DNA from 3 places in the Zhongshania arctica genome. Region 3 is predicted to be linked to each of the others. Evidence: predicted binding sites of a transcription regulator. Region 3 holds the regulator's gene; each other region holds the start of a gene.

Region 1 (2,276 bases), 1.3 Mb from region 3:
TCGAAATGGGAAGAAGTTGATTGTCAAAAACTATTGGGTTGTGTGTGCAATGATTTGGCCGCGCGTATTGATGAGACCCATGCAGAGATACACTATACTGATTTGCCCTGCATTGAGGGAAGACGCACTGAGCTTGGTATGTTGTTCCAGAATTTGATATCCAACGGCATAAAGTTTTCACGGCAAGGCGTGACACCCCGTGTACATATTAGCGCTGAGCGCAGTGGTAATACTTGGTTGTTTTGTGTTCGTGATAATGGCATAGGTATTAAAAAAGATCATTTTGATAAAATCTTCAATATTTTCCAACGCCTAAATAATCGCGATGACTTTGAAGGGTCGGGCATTGGTTTAGCGCACTGTAAAAAAATTGTGCAGATGCACGGTGGCAATATTTGGCTGGAGTCGCTTGTTGGTGAAGGCTCCACATTCTATTTTAGCTTGCGAGGTGGCGCTAATGAACAAGCTTAAACACGTTTTATTAATTGATGATTGCAAAGCAACTAATTACATACATAAATTGGTGATTGAAAAATATGGATTCGCCGAAACTATTACGGAATTTATGAATGGTAGTGAAGCAATTGATTATCTTTCTGCTATATCTAGGAGGAGGGATACAGCCCCCGAATTGATATTCTTGGATCTAAATATGCCGGTTCTGAACGGCTGGGAATTTTTGGAGCAATATGCTTTGCTTCCCGTTGAACATCAGGCAGGCGCCGTCGTAGTAATGTTGACTACCTCTTTAAATCCCGATGACGAAGCGAGAGCGACTGCGATTGCCGGTGTGAAAGCGTTCGCTAGCAAGCCTTTGACACTTGAAAAAATCGATGAAATTTTGGCGGAATTCTATCCGGGCTGCGCACGCTAGCTGTCGTCATAGCGGTCTATAAGCGTGCTGATGCTATTGGTTAAAAAAGCCCAATATAGTCACTGAATCTATACATTTTTGAGTTGATCTCTAAAACAAGTCGCTAGCAGTGTGCGCTCACGTATGGACCTCCGCTAGTTATGCTACTTAAGCTTTCCTGTATTCCTCGCTCATAACGCTGTCATAAATTTGTCTTCAAAAAGCCCTCTGTTTGTCACCTTAAAGTCCTAATCTTGCGATAAATGCATAGAGAGGATGCATGTGAGTGGAAACAAGACAGCGATACAAAACTATTTGGCTATCCGATATTCATCTCGGCTTTAAAGATTGCCGTGCTGACTACCTTCTTGATTTTCTTAACAGTGTTGAATGCGAAACACTTTATCTGGTTGGCGACATCGTCGATCTGTGGGCGCTTAAGCGCAGCTTCTTCTGGCCAGCCAGTCACTACGATGTGGTTAGAGCTTTATTCGCGAAAGCCAGTAGCGGCACCCGGCTGGTATATATACCCGGTAATCATGACGAGCCATTGCGTGACTATGTTGGCCATATTCTTGGGCCTATCGAGATAAAGCGTGAAGCTATTCATACCACATTGAACGGCAAACGCTTGTTGATGTTCCACGGCGACTGCCTTGACGAGCATATACGCTTGCGTAAATGGGAGCATCTAGTGGGAGATGTAGCCTACGATTTCTTATTGTTTTTGAACCGCTGGGCTAATGTGTTGCGGAATCGCTTTGGCCACAATTATTGGTCTTTAGCGACGTATATAAAGCAGCGAATTCCCAATGCTAGAAATGTGATTAGCGTCTTTGAGGAGGCGGCGGTCAAAGAGGCCTCAAGGCGTGGATTAGATGGTGTTATCTGTGGCCATATTCATCAGCCGGCACTGAAAAATATCAAAGGTCTAATGTATTGCAATGACGGCGACTGGATTGAGAACTGCACCTTGTTGGGTGAAACCTATCAAGGGAATTTAGAACTGGTGCAATGGACCGAGCATCAGACCTTATTGCAAAGCATGGCGGATAATGGCGGCCCAGCGAAAGCGCAATTATTGCCGCTGCGTCGCGCCGGATAATAACCTGGAGTAGATATTATGATTTCTGTTGATTCTGTGATTGATGAGCAATTTCCTAAGATCTCCAAGGGCAATCCGCGTATAAAGCGAACCTTATCAGCGCTCTTGAAATACTTGTTTCACGAGGCGGAATTTAAGCAATTCGAGAAAGACTACCCCTATATCCAAGGCTTAGATTTTGTCGAAAAGTGCCTGGACTACTTTGACTTTGGTTACGCGGTTAGCGCGCTGGATAAAGAGCGTATTCCCGTAAGCGGCCGGGTGGTGATAATTTCCAATCATCCTATCGGTAGTCTCGACGGCTTGGCCCTATTAAAA
Region 2 (2,276 bases), 550 kb from region 3:
CTTTGATACACCGCCGTACATCGTACAATTTTTTAAGCGTATCGTCAGACTTTGTCCCACCGTTGCGCATTTAAACAGAGCGCTAACATCTCTTGAATATCGACTGTCCCCAGCTGATGTTGATGTGTTGTATGCCAAGAATCGTGATAAGGAGCTAGTTCCCGCAGGTAACGGTCAGAAATATCATGCAGCAACAGGTCGTTGGCTAGAGGATCTTCAGCAACAGCTATTAAGTAGTGGAAAACTGAAGACAGAGCCTTTTATTTACCAACGCCTGGCACCTACCGCCACGCTATTTATTGGCACAGGAACACCGGCGGGTAAAACCCTATTGATATGCTTTCCAGGTAGGGGAGATCGAAGCATGATGATGCCGGTTGCGGTATTGTTACAGCACGTCGATGCCGCTGCCTATGATGTCTTAGTCATTGCGGAGGTTTTGAATCAAGCTTATCAGCGCGGTGTCCCGTTTCTTGGCAACACCGTGACGGATATGGCCGACTGGATAGCCAATTCTCCGCGGCTAGTCAACTACGGTGCCTATCGTACTATGGGCTGCAGCGCGGGAAGTTACCCGGCTTTAATCACTGCCTATCGATTGAGGGCAGAATTGGCGCTATCTATCGGTGGTCGTTTCCATAAAAATAAACATATCATCAAAATTCTGGGGAGAATATTTGTGATCTGGCGCGCTCGCTTGAAGGGGCATTGCCCACAAGTGCTATTAAGTTATGCTAAAAATGTAGGTCGTGACCGACAATATGCTAGGACAATTGCCTTCCTTTTTGGCGCTAAGCCGCTAGTCATTGAGCGGGATAATGGTCAGGTCGGACACCTGATTCTTGAGAAATTAGTTGAAAACGGTGGCTTGAGAACATTCCTGACACAAACCGTCTTTGCGCAAGCCGGCATGGAAATTATCCCTAATAAAAATGGCGATTTAGTTTTTAGCTTTCCTGAAAATAAAGTTCTAGAACATCAATAAATCCCTCGCCACCTCTAATATTCTTCTCTGTTATTAGAAGCTAATTTTATAATCCGCCTAGCTGACATTTAATTGAAACATAACTGACATATTATATTGGGAATATGCGTTTAGCCTTCAATGAATAGTCACTAGGATTAGTAAACTGTGTCGAATTTAGACTTGAGCTTGGCCGATCAACCCCAGGAGGACCCTGGTAAGTATCTGGTTTTCAAATGGATGCAGTTACTGTTCTTGATATACATTATTTTGCTCGCCGTCAGTGTTATTGGTGACGGATTCAAATTAGCGACAGGCGAGCACGCTACCGCACTTTTCGAATTTGCCCAGAACCCGCTGCTGGGTCTTATCATTGGCATGACGGCGACCGCACTTATTCAATCTTCAAGCACCGTAACTTCGATCATAGTCGCTATGGTTGCGGGTGGTTTGCCCATAGGTATTGCGATCCCCATGGTAATGGGAGCGAATATTGGTACCAGCATCACCAATACGATTGTTAGCCTGGGTCATATTACTAATAAAAACGAATTTCAACGGGCCTTTTCTGCTGCAACCGTGCATGACTTTTTTAATATGCTCTGTGTGGTGATATTTTTACCTCTGGAAATTGCGTTTGGTCTCTTAGAAAAAATCAGCAGTACGGTAATCACCTGGCTCGCAAAAATTCAAACTAGTGGTAATGGCTTTAACCCAGTAAAGGCGATCACAGAACCCTTCGCTGAGCGGCTTGTTTCTTTGGTGAGTCCCTTATCTGAGCTGATGGGTGGTATGATTTTAGCTGTAGCGGGTGTTGGTTTGATTGTTTTTGCCATTACGTTTATCGGTAGAACCATGAAGTCCTTGATGGTTGGCAAGGCCAAAAATGTTCTTCACCATGCTATTGGTAAAGGTCCTGTCACTGGGATTTTCTCAGGCACTATTGTGACGGTAATGGTGCAGTCATCTTCTACCACCACGTCCCTGGTGGTGCCCTTAGTGGGTAATGGTATTTTAAAAACCCGAGATATATACCCCTTCACCCTGGGTGCCAATATTGGCACCTGCATAACAGCATTAATTGCTTCGCTGGCGGTCACTGGCGAGTTTGCGCTAGTCGCACTACAAATTGCCCTAGTACATCTTATTTATAATGTGCTCGGAGTTGCGGTGGTGTTTGGGATTAAATTCTTACGTGAAATACCGCTTAAAATTGCAGAGGGGTTATCCCAGCGGGTAGCGGAGCAAAAGATTCTCGGTTTTGCTTATATCGCTAGCGTATTTTTTGTAATGCCGATTGTGGCTATCTTTG
Region 3 (2,276 bases):
CGACTTAAGGTTTTTAATGTTTGACGAGAAGGACTAGGCAGGTTTCATGGATCACACTTATCGTTTGGTAATTAGCTGCCCAGACCGGGTTGGGATTGTGGCGCGAGTTAGCCAGTTTGTCGCTGATCAAGGTGGTTGGCTAACCGAGGCAAACTACCACGCAGACGCCGAGAACAACTGGTTTTTTATGCGCAACGAGATTCGCGCCGACTCGCTGCGTATGGGGGTGGACGCCTGTCGTTCGGCCTTCGCACCGATCGCCGCAGAGTACGGTATGCAGTGGGAGTTGGTGGATTCTTCGGTGAAGCGCAAAGTGGTCATCTTGGCCAGTCACGCCTCTCATTGCATTGCAGATATCTTACATCGCTGGCACAGCGGTGAGTTGGATTGCGATATTCCCTGTGTGATATCTAATCACGAAAACCTGCGGAGCATGGTGGAGTGGCATGGTATTCCCTTCGAATACGTTGCGATAGATGCCGATAATAAAGCCCCCGCGCACGCTCGTATCATGGCGCTGACCGGCGATTATAAGGCTGATTGCGTTGTCTTAGCGCGCTATATGCAAATTATTCAGCCTGAGTTTTGCCGCGAATACACGGGCCGAATGATTAATATCCATCACAGTTTTTTACCGTCATTTATCGGCGCAAACCCCTATCAGAAGGCTTTTGATCGAGGCGTGAAGCTCATCGGCGCAACCTGTCATTATGTGACGGAGCAGCTTGATGAAGGCCCGATTATTGAACAGGATGTCATCAGAGTGTCACATAGGCACAGCAAAGACGACCTAGTTAGGCTCGGCAAAGACGTAGAAAAATCGGTGTTGGCACGGGCGCTGCGAAACCATTTGGAAGATCGTGTACTTGTGCTTGGTAATAAGACCGTGGTGTTTGATTAATCCACAGAAAAGCTGCTTGTCATAAAATTGTCACCAAATGTCGTTTTAATGCTGCTTACAAATATTTTTCAAAAAGGGTAGAGGGATGACAGCGACCACCATACTGATTGTCGACGACGAGGCTGCAATTCGGGAAATGATCCGTGTTGGGCTTGAACTAGCCGGCTATGAGTGCCTGGAGGCAAGTAATGCACAGGATGCACACGGTATTATCGTTGATCAGCGCCCAGATTTAGTGCTCCTAGATTGGATGATGCCTGTTACCAGCGGTTTGGAGTTGTTGCGTCGTTTACGCAGAGATCAGCTCACGCGTGATCAATTAGTCATTATGCTCACTGCTAAAGATGATGAAGACAATCGGGTACAAGGTTTAGATGTTGGTGCCGATGATTACATCACCAAACCATTTTCCTCACGGGAGCTGATGGCAAGAATTAAGGCCATAATGCGACGTTCGAGCAGTCGTGAAGAGGAAGAGACGATAGAGGTCGGCGGCTTAAAATTGGACCCTGGCAGCCATCGCGTCTTTGTCGACACCCAGCCTTTGGAAATGGGGCCAACAGAGTTCAGATTGTTGAAGTTTTTTATGACCCACCAAGAACGTGCTTATAGCCGCGGGCAATTACTCGATCAAGTTTGGGGGAGTAATGTTTACGTTGAAGAGCGTACCGTCGATGTGCACATCCGTCGCCTTCGCAAAGCCTTGCAAACAGAAGAGCGCGATTGCGGTTTGTTAATCCAAACAGTGAGAGGCACGGGTTACCGCTTTTCTACCACCGGTGTCCGCGCCTAGCGAAAGTAATTAATGCGTTACTACAACTGGAAGACAGAATTATTGCGCATCAGTCTACCTATTACGGCGGTGGCTGGGGCATGCGAAATCTATGGTTTGGGAATTTGGCCGTTATTTGTCGCGGCGCTACTAGCGTGTGCATGGTTGTTAAGGAATCTGCAGCACCTGTCAGACTGGCTCTACAGCGGTGCAGACAAAGAGCCTCCGGAGGCAATGGGTATGTGGGGGCAGGTTCTTGATGTTATTTATGATATGCAGCGCGATGCAACGCAGAATACCGCAAAATTACGTGCGATGATTGACTACCTTCACTCGTCATTTGCTTCAATGTCAGATGCCGTCGTGATGCTAGACTCGTTGGGCAATATCGAGTGGTGTAATGACTCCGCCCATGACTTGCTGGGCTTGCGGAAGGCTGATGATACTGGCCGCCAACTGATTAATCTTATTAGAAGCCCGGTGTTTTTGCGTTATTTTGAGGGTGAGCATTATCAAGCGCCTTTAGAAATGATGTCGCCGGTTAATGGTAATTTGAGTCTTAGCATTAGCTTGAGCTTCTTTGGTCAGCGCAACCGTTTGCTA

Evidence for each region. The regulator PhoB, encoded in region 3, activates phosphate uptake and scavenging genes when phosphate is short. The targets are predictions, from matches to a motif close to TGTCATAAANNTGTAACA.
Region 1: the regulator PhoB is predicted to act here: its motif matches at 1,054-1,071, upstream of AB4875_RS15560 (UDP-2,3-diacylglucosamine diphosphatase).
Region 2: the regulator PhoB is predicted to act here: its motif matches at 1,048-1,065, upstream of AB4875_RS07175 (Na/Pi symporter).

The regions. Positions count from the first base shown of each region.
Region 1 covers NZ_JBFRYB010000001.1:3,437,796-3,440,071, reverse strand. The annotation lists gene AB4875_RS15570 (sensor histidine kinase) at 1-471, shown strand, start outside; gene AB4875_RS15565 (response regulator) at 458-874, shown strand; gene AB4875_RS15560 (UDP-2,3-diacylglucosamine diphosphatase) at 1,140-1,958, shown strand; gene olsF (bifunctional ornithine lipid synthase OlsF) at 1,977-2,276, shown strand, end outside.
Region 2 covers NZ_JBFRYB010000001.1:1,581,644-1,583,919, forward strand. The annotation lists gene AB4875_RS07170 (AMP-binding protein) at 1-985, shown strand, start outside; gene AB4875_RS07175 (Na/Pi symporter) at 1,133-2,276, shown strand, end outside.
Region 3 covers NZ_JBFRYB010000001.1:2,131,372-2,133,647, forward strand. The annotation lists gene purU (formyltetrahydrofolate deformylase) at 47-901, shown strand; gene phoB (phosphate regulon transcriptional regulator PhoB) at 987-1,694, shown strand; gene phoR (phosphate regulon sensor histidine kinase PhoR) at 1,707-2,276, shown strand, end outside.